DNA from 2 places in the Rossellomorea sp. KS-H15a genome. Region 2 is predicted to be linked to the other one. Evidence: riboswitches for the same ligand, from Rfam matches in the RefSeq annotation. Region 2 holds a riboswitch; the other holds the start of a gene.

Region 1 (8,111 bases), 390 kb from region 2:
CTGAATCCGTATTTGCCCGTTTTATTTCAGCCATGAAGGAAGAGCGTGTGAAGGCGAGCAAGATCCTGAGAGGACCTAAAAATAAAGAGTTTACAGGTAATAAACAGGAATTTATCGAAATGATCCGCAAGGCGTTGTACTTGAGCAAGATCTGTTCTTATGCACAAGGATTCGCACAGCTTCAATCGGCTTCGGATGAGTACAACTGGGATCTTAAACCGGGTGAAATTTCCATGATCTTCAGAGGCGGTTGCATCATCCGTGCCGGCTTCCTGGGAGAAATCAAGAATGCCTATGATCGTGATCCAGGCTTAACGAATCTGCTCCTTGATCCATATTTTAAAGAGATTGTTGAAAATTATCAGGATGAAGCAAGGGAAGTAGTGGCAACAGCCATCAAGCTGGGCATTCCTGTACCGGGTCTCGCCAGTGCATTAGCTTACTATGACAGCTATCGTTCTGAGTCACTGCCGGCGAATCTGCTGCAAGCACAACGGGACTATTTCGGAGCCCATACGTATCAGCGTATAGACAAAGAAGGTACTTTCCATACAGATTGGTTAGCTGAATAATATAGAACCGCCCTGTGGGTCATCCACAGGGCGGTTTATTTATTCGTCTTTGGTATCGTGTTTTTTCTTTTCGTCACGCTGGTCCTTTTTTAGTTCGTCGATAGGGATGGGATCGACATTTTGTTCACTTTCATGCTGATCAAGGATACTTTCCTGATCCTGCTCGGCATTTTCCGGATTTTGATTCGTTCTTTTGGTCATGATGTACATCCTCCTTTAAATGATAGGTTCTTATACCATACCCCCGGCACAGGGAGAAAAACCTCCTATGGAAGATAGAAAAAAAGAAAGCCGCCATAAGAAGGCGGCTTTCTGACTTGTGTTAGATTTTCACATCAATTTTAGCGTTTTTCTTTAAATCTTCAACATGTTGAACAAGCTTTTCTTGCTTCTTCTGTTGTTCCAGCTGAGTCTTGATCTGTGGTTTTACATCTTCAAACTTCGGAGCATCCTTTGCTTGGTCCTGTCCTTGTTGACTTGCATATTGATCATAAAACTTCTTCATTTCATCTTCTGTTACTTCGTCGACTTTGATTTCTTTTTCAACGTAGTTGGTGTACTTAATATTTTCAGCAATCTGAGTTTTCAGCTCATCCATGGTAAATCCGGCTTTCTTCATGGCATCTTCGAATTGCTTTTCATCTTTATATTGCTTTTTCACTTCGTCGAGTTGCTTATTGATTTCATCATCCGTCGCTTTATAGCCTTTTTCCTCGGCCTGTTGCATAAGGAGTGTTTGACCGACTATGCTGTCGATGGTTTGATCTTTGATTTTTTTAACAGCATCTTTACTTGTCGGGTCCTGTCCCATTTGTTGATACTGCATCTGTGATTGAGTCAACACATTGTTGAAATCTTCACCTTTGATTTTTTCGTCGTTGACGATGGCGACGATCTTATCTTTTTCCACCTTTTGTTCATCCATTTTCTTTTGCATTTCTTCCATCTTTTTCGCTTGCTCTTCTTGAGCCTTTTTGTCAGAAGCCTCTGTTTTTGGTTTATCGTCAGCTTTTTGGCTCTCCTCATTCGAACCGCAAGCGGCTAATCCAATTGTTAATAATCCTACTAGTAAAGTCGTTAATAGTTTCTTCATAATAGACTCCTTTCAGAACTAAGGTGTGATTCTAAAAAAAATCACTTAATGGGCATTGTAAATGAAAAACCTGCAAAAAGAAAGTATTTAGGTTAAAATATATTGATTGTAATCTGGATGAAACACAGAGTATAAAGCATATTCTCCTTCCGTACATTGATATATAGGGAATACAATTACTACTAAAGTGATAAAGCAGGAGGAATATTACATAGATACGTTCAAAAAAAGAGGTTGTTTAAATCGAGTCTTTCTCCATTTAAACAACCTATCAAAAATATTGGGGACCAAAGAATACTGTCAAACAACCTTCTATTTGGATTATAGAGATGGTCTTCATATCCCTCAACCCACATATATGTAAACGTAGACGGACTACTGTCCGTTTGGAAGCACTATTCCATCATCTTCTTTCCTTTTCAGGGAAAATAATAATTATAAGCATAATCCAGACTAATTTTAGATAAGGTTTCGAAAATTTGAATTAGCGAGTAGTAGTTGATTTCCGCTGCAGGTGCTCGCTTTCCGCGGGGCGTGAGTTGAGCCTCCTCGGGCTTTTGCCCTGCGGGGTCTCAAGATCCAGCTACGGTGGCTAGCCCCTCGAGGTCATAAGCTAAATGGTCCAAGAAGTCACAAGGACGCCTTCTTAGCCCATTCATCTTATGCTTGTCGGGGCTGAGCAAGCCACCTCCGCTTTTCAAGCTTTCCCGCTATTCCCGTCGGAGTCGAGCACCTTCCGCTCCAATCAATACATTAAGATGGTCTTTTAACCTTTTGTAATAATTGTATACCCCTTCAAATCCATTCAAAAGCGAAAACCACTGATTAATAAGAGAAATATATGCTATTTATTGTACGTAGGGTTTCGAAAATCTTTGAGCTCAGTCTCCAATAGCTTAAATAGAGGGTGAGGGGAACTGCGTAGACTCCTACGGAAAAACGGGCGTGTCGAGACCCCGGAAGCGAACTGTGCTGAGGAGGCTCGACCGAACGTCCGTGGAAAGCGAAGCAGTTCCCCTCACCCTAAAGCTCATCCTCGTTGACAGAGCTACAGAACTTAGTAATTGAATAATTTACACCAATCTCTGCGGAGAGAGCAAAAATAAAAATGAAAAGATTACTTGTAAATCTATTTTGAATCATATATGATAGTTAAGGACACAACATTTGGTGTCTGTTTTTATTTTAATAACTATATATTGATTATAACCTGTAAATAAGGTGTCTGATGAGACTTAAAAGGGAATCCGGTGAGAATCCGGAGCTGTCCCCGCAACTGTATGTGCTGACGAAATAAGGAACTGCCACTGTCGTATCGATGGGAAGGCCTTAGAGTAGGGTGAAGCGCGAGTCAGGAGACCTGCCTTATTTAACACGTGTTATCTTCTTCGGGAATTGGGAGGATAAAGCGAGGATTACAATAGGCGTCAGGTCTATTTATATCTCCGTATTGTTTAAAGCCCGTCCTTCCTGAAGGATGGGCTTTTTTTGACTCCTTCCCACATTAAGAAACGGGAGGAATGAATCATGACATTCACAATGGTAAAACAAAAAGAAGTGGAAGGCATTCTCCACAGCCTTAGCAGACAGTTTCCCAACCTGGATTTCACAGATTTCGATAAGAAAATCACCATGTATGCAAATCAGCAGGAGGAATGGACCAGTGAACAGCTTCATCATTTCATGATCCTGACAGCGATCGAACGTATCACCGCACTCGAACCGGATTGGACCTATGTGGCTGCATCCTTGTACATCAAGGATTTATATGAGGGCATATCATTTTCAAGGGGGAAATCAGAAGAGAATCTATCCGGCTCATTTTATGAAATGGTCAAAGAATTAACTGAAGCTCACCTTTATTCCCCGTCACTACTGGATTCATATAGCAAGGAAGAAGTGGATTACTTAGGTTCCATTCTGGATTTCGACAGGGATCAACTATTTACTTACATAGGGATCGTTACGCTGGCTGAGAGGTATTTAACAAAGTCCCATAATGGAAAAGTGCTGGAGCTTCCTCAAGAGCGATTTATGGTCATCAGTATGACGTTATGCATGAATGAGGAAAAGGAAAAAAGAATGTCATTGATTGAAGAAGCGTATTGGGCACTATCCAATCTGTATATGACCGTGGCAACCCCTACTTTTGCAAATGCAGGAAAAAGCCATGGCCAGCTATCCAGCTGTTTCATTGATACGGTTGAGGATGACTTAAGGAGCATTTATGACAGTAATACTGACGTTTCCACTCTTAGCAAGAATGGAGGGGGCCTTGGAATTTATTTAGGGAAGGTCCGCAGCAGGGGAAGTGATATAAAGGGCTTTAAAGGAGTGAGCTCCGGGGTCATACCGTGGATGAAACAACTGAATAATACGGCGGTATCCGTCGATCAACTGGGTCAGCGCCAAGGGGCGATCGCCGTTTATTTGGATGTATGGCATAAAGATATCTTCCCATTTTTGGATACGCGGTTGAACAATGGGGACGAAAGGCAGAGGACCCATGATCTTTTCACGGGAGTCTCCTTACCGGATCTGTTTATGGAACAGGTGGAGAAGAGGGAAGAGTGGTATTTATTCGACCCTCATGAAGTGAAAGGAGTCATGGGCTTTTCCCTTGAAGACTTCTATGACGAAACATCCGGTGCTGGTACTTTTCGTGAGAAGTACTGGGAATGTGTCGCTCACCCCACCCTTTCTCGGGAAGTGGTGCCTGCCATTGAAATCTTCAAGCGCATCATGATTTCTCAGCTCGAAACGGGGACTCCGTATATGTTTTACCGTGATACCGTTAACCGTATGAATGCCAATCCACATAAAGGGATGATCTATTGCAGTAACCTGTGTACCGAAATCGCTCAGAATATGAGTGCGACTGTGATGGAAGAAGAGGTGATACAAGATGGGAAGATCGTCACATATAAGTCTCCGGGAGATTATGTCGTTTGCAATCTCGCGTCCATTTCTTTAGCCAAGACCATCCTGGATGATGAGCTTGAGAGAGTGGTGGCGATAGGCGTAAGACTGCTGGATAATGTGATTGACTTAAATGACCTTCCCGTCCTGCAGGCCCAGATCACCAATCAGCGGTACAGGGGGATCGGATTAGGGACATTCGGATGGCATCATCTCCTTGCCCTGAAGGGATTGAAGTGGGAAAGCAGTCAGGCGGTCGACTATTGTGATTCCCTTTATGAAGAGATTGCTTATTACACGATAAACGCAAGCCATGAACTGGCAAAAGAAAAAGGAAGCTATCCTTATTTCGAGGATTCGGACTGGGCGACGGGAGAATATTTTCTGAAGCGGGACTATTCAAGTGAAAGATGGATTGAATTGAAGGATGGGATTAAAGACAAAGGGATCCGCAATGGGTACTTAATGGCGGTAGCCCCCAATTCCTCAACCTCGATCATTGCGGGGTCCTCTGCGAGCATCGATCCGATATTCAGGCTCCAGTATTCAGAAGAAAAGAAAGATTACAAGATTCCAGTGACCGCTCCTGATCTGTCTCCGGAAACGACCTGGTATTACAAGACCGCTTATCAAGTGGATCAACATTGGAGTGTGGAACAGAACGAAAAGAGGCAGAGACATATCGATCAGGGGATTTCATTTAATCTGTATGTGCGTAATGACATCAAGGCTAAAGATTTACTGGATCTTCACCTGGACGCATGGAAGTCCGGATTGAAAACCACTTATTATGTAAGGTCTACGTCCGTATCCAATTTTGAAGAATGCGAAAGCTGTCATAGCTAGGGAGGAAGAGGGAAAATGGAAGAATTGAAACAGCGGGTACTGATTGACTCAATGGCCCCAAATAAATCGACGGGTATCGTAAACGGGAAAAGTTCCAATATATTAAACTGGGATGATGTGCGGTATCCCTGGGCCTACCCAAAATATAAAAGAATGCTAGGGAATTTCTGGACTCCATTTGAAATCAATATGGCAAAAGATATCAAGCAGTTCCCTACTTTGCCTGAGAACGAGCAGGAATCCTTTCTTAAGATCATAGGTCTCCTGGCGCTTCTTGACAGCGTTCAAACCGACTATGCGGGTAAAGTGGCAGATTATCTGACGGATTCGAGCCTAAACGCCCTGATGATCATCCTGGCACAGCAAGAAGTCGTACATAACCATTCCTACAGCTATGTGTTATCGAGCATTGTGTCGAAAAGAGAGCAAAATGAAGTGTTTGACTTTTGGAAGAACGATCCCATTCTGTTAAAAAGGAATGAATTTATCACAAATGGCTATAAAGGATTTGTGGAATCACCGACTGTTCAGAATCTATTAAAGTCAATCATTTATGATGTCATCCTGGAAGGATTATTCTTCTATTCAGGATTTGCTTTTTTCTATCATTTAGCAAGAAGCCAAAAGATGGTCGCAACGAGCACGATGATCAATTATATCAATCGTGACGAACAGCTCCATGTCGGATTGTTTGAAAAGATATTTAAAGAAGTTTTGAATGAAAATCCCTCTTATGAGACGGAAGAGCTGCGTACGTTCGGGATGGAAACATTTAAACAGGCAGCGCTCCTCGAAATGGAATGGGGGAGGGAGATCATTGGATCCCATGTGGAAGGGCTTCTGATGAGTGATGTAGAGGATTATATTAAATTCATGGCCAATAAAAGATCGAAGCAATTAGGTTTTGACGAACCATTCGAGGGGTACAGAACGAATCCGCTCAAATGGATCATAGCGTATCAGGAAGTGGATAGGGGAAAGACCGATTTCTTTGAACAAAAATCGAGGCAATATACGAAAACATCGGATGCCAATGGATTTGATGAGCTATAAAGGAATCATAATAAAAAGCGAGTCGGCATGACTCGCTTTTTGTTATCTCTTTTCAATAAAAGGACCATAATCCCTTCTTTTATGTTGAACGGCCACCCATTTCACCGTCGTGAATTCTTCGAGTGCCCATTCCCCGTTGAAGCGTCCGAGTCCTGAATCTTTCTCACCGCCGAATGGCATATGGGGCTCGTCATTCACCGGTTCGTCATTGATATGAATCATCCCGGTTTCCACTTGATGAGCCACATTCGTCGCTCTCTCAATGGATGAAGAATGGACTGCTCCGCTTAAGCCATAAGGATGTTCGTTAGCTAGCCCTACAACTTCTTCTTCGGAATCGAATGGTATGATGGCTGCCACTGGTCCGAAAATTTCATTCTTTGCAATCGGCATTGAATTTGTCACATGGGTCAGAACGGTCGGATATAATAAGTTCTTTTCTGCATTTCCTCCTAGGGCCACTTCAGCCCCCATTTCCTTGCTGCTTTCAATATCTTTCAATATCCGGTCTACTTGATTTTGATCGATCAATGGACCGATTTGTGTCTTTTTGTCCGAGGGATCTCCAACATGTAATTCTTTTACCCTGGAAACGAAGGCATCCACAAATTTTTCATACATCCCTTTTTGAACCATGATCCGGTTGATGCTCATGCAAATTTGACCCTGGTGATAGAATTTACCGAAAAGGGCTGATTCAACAGCCTGATCGAGGTCTGCATCATCAAGTACGATAAAGACATTATTGCCACCGAGCTCTAAAGCCGTTTTCTTAAGATTTTTCCCTGCAAGTTCCCCGATGCGGCGTCCCACTTCCGTAGATCCTGTAAAGGAAATCAAGCGGGGGATGGGGTGGGTCACGATATCATCCCCGATTTCTGACCCTTTTCCTACTACAACATTAAGAAGTCCTTTGGGAAGTCCGGCTTCTTCAAATATACTTGCAAATAATAACCCGCCAGTCACAGGGGTATGTGTAGCTGGCTTAACGACAACCCCGTTTCCGGTAGCCAAAGCAGTCGCAATGGAGCGGACAGCCAGATGGAAGGGGAAATTCCATGGGCTGATGATGCCGACGACTCCAAGTGGTGCCCTGTATACCCTGTTTTCCTTACCGGGAATTTGGGAAGGCAGGATTTTCCCTTCCATCCTATAGGGATACGTTGCAGCTTCCTTCATGCTATTAATGGAGACGGTCACTTCCCCTGCAGCTTTCATATACGTACTGCCTGACTCCTTGATGAGCCATTCAATGATTAAATCCTTATTTTCTTCAACAACAGAGACCGCCTTTTCCATAATGGCTCTCTTGGTTTGAGGAAGCTCATTTGCCCAGGATTTTTGGGCTTCCTGTGCTGATTGATACGCTTTATCGAGATCTTCTTTACTGGCAGCTTTAATGGATCCGATTTCAGAATGATCAAAAGGATTCTGATTCGGTATTGTCTTTTCACTGCTTCCATCAAGCCATTCACCATTGATGAAAAGTTTATCAAATTGTGTATTCATAAAATCCATTTCCTCCTTGTTGTTTACATATCCTGCTGGGTAGGGCGTACAATGATTTCATTGACATCTACATGATCAGGCTGCTCCACGGCATAAGAAATCGCTTTGGCGATATTTTC
Region 2 (8,111 bases):
CTTCCCTTCCCCGCTTCTTCAAACTCTTTTTCTTCCACTTCGTTTGAAGCTGCTGCTTCCTTGTCTCCTGACTCGGAAATGGCAGGCTGGTAATGCGTCGGTTGAGTCCTGTTTGCATACGACTTCAGTAATTCCCCAACATCGATGCCTGTCATTTCACGCAATGGCTCCTGCATGTCAAGCATCGTTCTTGTGATGCTTTTACCAAAGGAAGGAACTCCTTGACCATTACCTGAATCGATGATCTTGACTGAATCGATATTGTTCAGAGGCTGAGCGATCTTCTCTGCGAATATCGGCAGCATTTCAATGAGTTTCTCGGTGATGATGACATCTCCGTGTTTCTCCATGGCCTCAGCCAGGAGTTTACGGGATTCAGCTTCTGCTTTACCGCGTTCACGGATGACATCGGCTTCGGCCGACCCTTCTTCCCTGCGGATCTTCGCTTTTGCTTCCCCGTCGATTTCCGATTTTCGTGCTTCCGCTTCCGCCTTACGAGTCGTTTCGTAATAATCTGCATCTGCTTTCGTTTTACGGACTTTCGATTCTTCCGCCTCAAGCTTAACTGCGCGCTCACGTTCAAGGAATTGAAGGGTCAGCTCTTCTTCTTTTACTTCCTTGGCAAGTTTCGCTTTTTCAAGCTCATAGGACTGTTCGGACTTCGCTCTTGCGCGTTCGGTTTCTTCTTTGAAAGCAGCATCTTTGATGTCTTTTTCCTTTTTCGATTCTGCAATCGTGATTTGGCGTTTGTATTCTTCTTCTTTCGCTTCCTGGTCGGTTTGGGCACGGTGGATACGCGTTTCACGTTCTGTGTTCGCCTCAGCGATTTCAGCTTGTTTCCTCACCTCAGCGATACGCGGACGACCAAGATTTTCTAAGTATCCATTTTGTTCGTCAGCATCCCTTATGTCCGTCAAACCGAGTGACGTGATTTTGAAGCCCATCAGATCAAGCTGTTTCTGGGCGATTTCCGACACATCGGCATTGAATTTTTCACGGTTGCTGTTTATGTCTTCCACGGTCATTTTTGAAAGAATCGCGCGGAGGTTACTTCCCAGCACCTCGATGATTTCATCTTCAATTTCTTTTTGATCCTTACCGAGGAACTGCTCGGCGTAGTTTGCGATCCCGTTCAAGGTATCGGCAACCTTCACCATGGCCACGGCATCGGCCACGATCGGCACTCCTCCATTTGTGTACACTCTTGGTGTCGATAGTTTCAATTGGAATGATGTAAGGTTAACAGGAGTGGACGTCTGGAAACGTCTTAATCTGTATCCCCCCCCACGGATGATTTTCATGGAACGGCCTTCCTGGTCGGTGAAAATATTCGATTCCTTCTCAGGATCCCCCAGTTTCGGTCCGGTAATGATCAGTGCCTGGTTCGATTTCGCCGTACGATAGCGGAACCTCATCCAGAAGTAATAGGCGATCCCCACAATTGCTGCAATAACCAGAACAGGAATCAGGAAAACGAAAAATCCAATCACACTCAATGATCCTAGCATTCTGACAACCCCTCTCGACAATTTGTTTAAACCAGCATGCTGTCTGATTTAATTTTAAATAAAAGTGCTAGCTACACTACTATATACGGATCTGAATACGAAAAAGTTTCAATAAATTAGGCGAATCTCCTATTTTTATATAAATGGAGATCTATTTCTTCCCTTTTATCTTCTTTTCACAATAAATAATCATCAGGAAATGATCGTCTATGATAAAATAAAACCGTTCAACAATTTAATCATTGCTCATTGGTGGAAATGATTTCAGGTCATTTCCTTAAAAGGGAAGTTGGTGAAAATCCAACGCGGTCCCGCCACTGTAAAGCTGAGATTTCATATGTATCCACTGTTTCACTTTGAAATGGGAAGGAATTTGAAATCGGAGACGCTGAGCCAGGAGACCTGCCAATTGAGAAGAACACGAAAGTCCTACGGGAGATAGGAGGGTGTTGCGCAAATGAAACGTCACAAAGGAAATCATAGGTTCCTGGACGCTCGCTTGGAGTAACCGCATCTTCTTTTACAAAAAGGAAGATGCTTTTTTATTTCGTCAAAAAGGAAGCAGGGAGATGAAAATATGGAACAAGCTTTTTCAGTTGAGCGTTCACGAACCGTACAGACAAGATTGGTACTGCCCCCGGATACCAATCATATGCAAACCATCTTTGGAGGGAAAGTTCTATCATATATTGATGAAATCGCTGCACTGTCAGCCATGAAGCATTCGAGTTCTGTGGTGGTAACGGCTTCGATCGATTCGGTCGATTTCCTGTCATCCGCAACTGTCGGGGATGCACTCAGCCTAGAGGCGATTGTAACTTCCACGGGAAGGACTTCGATGGAGGTGTACGTAAAAGTTTTCTCTTCGAATCTATTGACAGGTATCAAAACCTTGACGACGGAATCATTCCTTACCATGGTTGCGGTGGATGAAAACGGTAAGCCGAAACCGGTGCCGAAAGTGATACCGGAAACAGAAGAGGAGAAGAGATTGTTCAAATCAGCTGTTCTGAGGAAGGAACATCGAAAAAACCGGGCATTGATAAAATAAGTTTTTGGGTATGAACAGCACGCTGTTCATACCCTTTTTCAACAATAAGTAGTGTCTTACCAGTAAAAGAAAACCGAGCAGATGATGACGGCGATCCAGGCTGCGGATGACCAAATTCCTGCCCGCATTAAATCCTTGTCGGTAAAATAACCGTACGAGTAGCTGATGAGATGAACCGGGGACTGGGTGACGAGAAAAAAGCCCGGGACACATGCCATAAACATCGGCATGGCAATTTGCATAGGTGATAAACCCGGGATGGTATGTCCGATCGTGATGCTGAGGGGGAGCATGATGGTCAAAAACCCCAGGATATTGACGAATACGATCCGAATGATACTGGTACATAAAATGAGGAGTAGGATAATCACCCAGGGTTGGCGGCCTGTAAGCAAAGCGTTCAATTCTTCAGCCATCCATTCAATCGTGCCTGTCTCGACCAACATCCCAGATACCATTAGAGTTGAGGCAAAAAAGAGCATCAGATCCCAATCAATTGATTCGCTCGCCTCATCCCATCTCCATACTCCTGCGACAGGGATGACGGTCATACATGCGCCCAGAAGGCCGATCTGAGGAATGGAATATCCATGCAGAGGCTGTGAAATCCACAGGATCAACGTTCCCACGATTATACTCATGATTTTTTTTTCGTTCATGCTCACCGGCCCAAGCTCACCGATTCTTTTTTCGATCAATGCCAATAACAGCTTTCGGTCAATCTTCTCAGGGGGAAAGATCATTAAGAATATTCCCCACAATATCACGATAAAAAGCAGCACCGGTATTCCAAAAATCAGGAACCATCTTATATAATTCAGATCGCTTGAAACGTCGCTCAGGATCCCGAAAGCGTAAATAGTGGAACTGGCCCCAGTCGCGACAAACGCCCCTGAAATGGCAGCAAGATAGGCAACCCCTATAAACAGCGACTTGCCCAGATAATGGACATCCGCTATTTTTCGCAGACTTTTCATCAGGCTGTCGAGTACCGATGATAACAGGCTGCCCTTCCCTACATTCGACGGTATCAGGACAGACAGGACAGTCATGAGCAGAAACGAAATGAAAATCAACGCTTTCCCCGACCCTCCAGAGAGCTTTAACGTATAAAGCGATACCCTGCTTGCCAGACCTGTTTTAATGAATGCAGCTGAGATAATGAATGTAGAAAACAAGAGCCAAACGATACCCGAACTGAAATAACTCAATGTCTGTTCATAACTGAAAAAATGAAACGAAATCAGCAGAATGAGTAGCAGCGAGCTGAATGCAAGTGGAAAGACTTTGCCTATCCAGAGGATCTGAATGATGATGAGTGCAGCGATAGCCTTCCATGTTTCATCCCACTCAAAAAATGGGAGAAAGAATAAGGCATATAATAGAAACGTGATAACCAGTAACAGTTGTTTTTTCATGACGATTACTCCCATCTTTCAATCAAAGGAAAAAGCCACCGGCGATGGGGTGACTTTTCCTTTTCATCAATAACTGTCAGTGAATGATCGTTGAATCCTGCTTATTACCTAGGGCATATCGGGCAGCTGAAGAACCGGCTGTTTCCCATAAACAGTCCCCGACATCAATCCTGACCCTTCAGAATAATTGTGATAAAATATCCCTCTTCCTTACATGTCTTTTGAAATAGGGTCGACAGGATTCTTCTCTTTCTTTTTAAATGCTTTGATCAGCAATGGATAAAACAGTGATAACAGCGTCAATATAGCCAGGGCGATGGCAATCGGTGTATCAAAGAAGATACCGAGGCTGCCATTTGACGAAAGAACGGCCATCCTGAAGTTCTGCTCCATATCTGCTCCGACGATCAATGCCAGAACAAGCGGGGCAATCGGAAAATCCATGACTTTCAGAAATAAACCGAATACTCCAAAAATTAATAACAGGAAGAAATCCACTGCACTGTAACTGAGCGTGTAGGTTCCGATAAATGCAAGAATCACAATGACCGGATACAACACTTTTGCAGGCGTATCCAGTATTTTCACTAACAGACCGACAAGCAGAATATTAATAATAACAAGGGCTATATTCCCGATAAACATACTATTGATCAGCGTCCATACCGTATTGGGATCATTCTCAAACAAAAGCGGTCCAGGTTTCATCCCAAGCATTACCAGGGCTCCAAGCATGACAGCAGTTGTCCCCGAACCTGGGATACCCATCGTCAACAGCGGGATCATCGCCCCGACAGAGGCTGCATTATTAGCAGATTCAGGTGCTGCAAGCCCTTCTACTGCACCCTTCCCGAATTCTTCAGGATGTTTGGAAATTTGCTTCTCTGTTGAGTAGCTGATCATGGATGCGATCGATCCCCCGGCTCCCGGAAGGACACCAACCACAAATCCAAGTGGTCCGCTTCTTAAAATCGGCCATAATGAGCGTTTCCACTGCTTTTTCGTAAACCAGATCTTACCGACTTTCTTTTTCTCTTTTTTCTCCTGATCGATCGTCAAATAATTGTAAAGGACTTCCCCGACTGCATATACACCGATGATCACGATTAGAAAATCGATTCCTTCACTTAAATGCGAGCTTCCGAAGGTGAATCGATAGACGCCGCTCTGAGTATCAATGCCCACCGTACTGAGCATCAGCCCAAGGAACATCGCGATGAAGCCCTTCACCATTTTCCCTACCGATAAAGCAACAATCGCCGAAAGAGTCAGCAGCATTAATAAAAAGTATTCAGCAGGACCGAATTTCAGGGCAAAGCTTGCAAGCGGCTCGGCAAGGAAGATAAATCCGATGACGGCCATCATCCCGCCGATGAAAGACGCGACTGCCGATATGGCCATGGCCTGTCCTGCCTCACCCTTCTGAGCCATCGGATACCCGTCGAATGTGGCAGCAATGGCTGAACCGTCACCTGGTGTATTTAATAGAATCGAACTCCTCGACCCACCATACATCGCCCCGTAATAGATGGCAGCCATCAGTATGATGGCACTGACGGGCTCCATGCCAAATGTAATCGGGATTAAGACGGCCACGGCTGTTGCCGGTCCCAGTCCGGGGAGCATGCCGACGATCGTCCCAAGAAATCCTCCGATGACAACCCACATTATATTTATTGGTTCCAATGCAGTCGTTAATCCCTGCATAAAGTTGCTAAAATCCATCTAGTGCACCTCCTATGGAAGACTGACTCCTAATAAAATGCTGAATGCATACCATGATAGAAAAGAAAAACTGATCGCCACCAACACGTTGACGACAATTTTTTTTCCGTTGACCGTAAATAATAAAGCGCCCAAAAATAATATAGTAGAAAATAAGAATCCAATCCGTTCAAATATGAACGCATAAACAGCTCCGTATAAAACAGTCAGGGCAATCAATTTCGGTGTTCTCCCTTTTAGCATGAGCTTTATTTCTTCATTATGGATATGCAGGCTCTTCCACTCCTGAAATAAGTAAACCGCACTGAATACCAGCATGAATACACTTAAACCGACAGGAAAATAGAGCGGACCGTTTGGATTCCCGAGATTTGCCTTGGGCAAATTGATGGATGCTATTAAAAAAAAGAAGCTTAAAAGAATTAAAAAAATCGGCATCCCGAGTTTGATTGCTCTCATGCACTTCAACCTCCTTTAAGAGAGTAGACCGGTGGGCGACACTCATTCGTCTCCCAACCGTCACTTACTTTACTTTTTCAACCCGGAGTTCTCCACTAGATCGGAATATAATTTTTCCTGTTCCTTCATGAATTCCTTTGTTTCCTTGCTGTCCTTATAAAAATCATCCCAGTCATTGTTTTCAAGCATCTTCTTCCATTCATCCGTTTTGACCATTTCGCCGATTTTTTCATCCCAATAGGCGATTTCATCTTCTGTCATATCCCCAGGACCCATGATGCCTCTCCAGTGAGGGAACACCATGTCCACTCCTTCTTCCGTCCAGGTTGGAACGTCATCCAGCCCTTCAAGCCTTTTTTCAGAGGATACCGCAAGAATTTTAAGCTTCCCTGCCAAGTGTTGCTCTTTCACTTCTGAAAGGGAAGTCGTTACTGCATCCACATGTCCCCCGAGCAGTGCCGTCACGACGTCGCCGCCGCCTTCATAGACAAGAAAGTCAAGATTAGTAGGATCGATCCCCTTCTCACTTGCGGCCTGTACAATCGACAGGTGGTCATCGTTCCCAAGTCCAGGACCGACCCCTATTTTAATTGATTTAGGGTCTTTCTTCATTTGTTCCAGCAATTCATTTGCCGTTTCATACTTTGAATCCACAGGGACTGTAAGAGCTTGCCACTCTGTTGCCAGTGTCGCAATCGGCGTAAATTGTTCGTAGGATAGATCGCTTTGTCCCAATAATTTATTTGTCAGTACCAGACTTGAATTGATTGCAAGATGATGGGCATCCTTCTTCTCAAGATACTTCCATCCCGCTTCTCCGCCTCCGCCCGGTTTGTTGATGACATTGATGTTTTTATCCACAATGTCGTTGTCACGCAAAACCTTCTGGACAGAACGAGCTGTTAAATCCCAGCCTCCGCCCGGAGAAGCCGGTGCAATGATTTCAATATTCTTTGACGGAAATTCCTTATCTCCCGAAGCAGAGCTGGAACAAGCTGTCATTAACGTCATTACACAAATAATCAATACGAAGCCAAACCTTTTCATTTTTTCTGCACCCCTTTTATCTTGTTTGTACTCACCAGAAACATCCCCTGTTAAAACGGTGAAATACGTTAATTTAATCCTAGTTGCCGAATGAGTTTATGTAAACGTTTCCAAAATATTATGTTTTAAAAAACTTGTGGGGATTTTGTTCATTTTGTTCACCGGTTTCTGGCCTTCTGCAAATAAAGAAGTCTGCCACATCGATTTAAGTGATCACTTAAATCGATGTGGCAGACACAATCTCTCTCGGAAACTATTTCACTGCATTCTCACTTCCAATTCGGTATCTTCTTTCGGGACGTCCGACGATCCCATAGACATGCTCGACAGTGGCATCTTTTATCCCCACCAGATATTCGAGATATCTCCGTGCGGTTGTCCGGGATGCCCCCATCTTTTCGCCGACTCTTTCTGAGGTGATCCCTTCTTTTTCCTCTTGCAGGATGGATGTCACTTTATGAAGAGTCAAATAATCGATGCCCGGCGGAAGATCGTATCTTTTTTCGGCAGGTTTCTTTTTTTCCTTCCCAAAGAATTGGTCCAAGATTTGCTGATTGACCTCTTCAGCAGAATCAAGCATCACTTTTTTCTGGAGATAAGACGTGATGGCTTCTTGGAATTTCTCCAGTGTCACCGGTTTGATCAAATAATGTTCGACACCGTACCGGAGTGCCTTTTCTAAAAAAGCCTTATCTTTCGCAGCTGTGATCATGATGACATCAACGGAAGGATAATCAGAGCGGATTTTATGCAGTAATTCAGTACCAAGCTGATCAGGCATATATACATCAAGTAGAAGCAAATCAACATATTGTTCATCAAGAATCGTCAATGTTTCCTTAGCATTCATCGCTTTACCGACTAATGTCAGCTGCTCATTCTTCGCCAGAAATTCTTCATGTA

What was found. A riboswitch is a leader RNA that binds a small molecule or an ion and turns the genes downstream of it on or off. The one in region 2 is predicted to bind cobalamin.
Region 1: another riboswitch for cobalamin. It lies ahead of M1J35_RS10870 (ribonucleoside-diphosphate reductase subunit alpha); the one in region 2 lies ahead of M1J35_RS08815 (acyl-CoA thioesterase).

Annotation. Positions count from the first base shown of each region.
Region 1 covers NZ_CP096886.1:2,108,211-2,116,321, forward strand. Annotated here, with positions in the region: gene gndA (NADP-dependent phosphogluconate dehydrogenase) at 1-572, shown strand, start outside; gene M1J35_RS10860 (hypothetical protein) at 612-773, opposite strand; gene M1J35_RS10865 (SurA N-terminal domain-containing protein) at 895-1,665, opposite strand; cobalamin riboswitch at 2,868-3,048, shown strand; gene M1J35_RS10870 (ribonucleoside-diphosphate reductase subunit alpha) at 3,193-5,430, shown strand; gene M1J35_RS10875 (ribonucleotide-diphosphate reductase subunit beta) at 5,446-6,483, shown strand; gene M1J35_RS10880 (aldehyde dehydrogenase family protein) at 6,526-7,992, opposite strand; gene M1J35_RS10885 (SDR family oxidoreductase) at 8,016-8,111, opposite strand, start outside.
Region 2 covers NZ_CP096886.1:1,717,062-1,725,172, reverse strand. Annotated here, with positions in the region: gene M1J35_RS08820 (flotillin family protein) at 1-1,508, opposite strand, end outside; cobalamin riboswitch at 1,742-1,933, shown strand; gene M1J35_RS08815 (acyl-CoA thioesterase) at 2,086-2,559, shown strand; gene M1J35_RS08810 (SLC13 family permease) at 2,616-3,977, opposite strand; gene M1J35_RS08805 (tripartite tricarboxylate transporter permease) at 4,188-5,702, opposite strand; gene M1J35_RS08800 (tripartite tricarboxylate transporter TctB family protein) at 5,715-6,161, opposite strand; gene M1J35_RS08795 (tripartite tricarboxylate transporter substrate binding protein) at 6,231-7,208, opposite strand; gene M1J35_RS08790 (response regulator) at 7,462-8,111, opposite strand, start outside.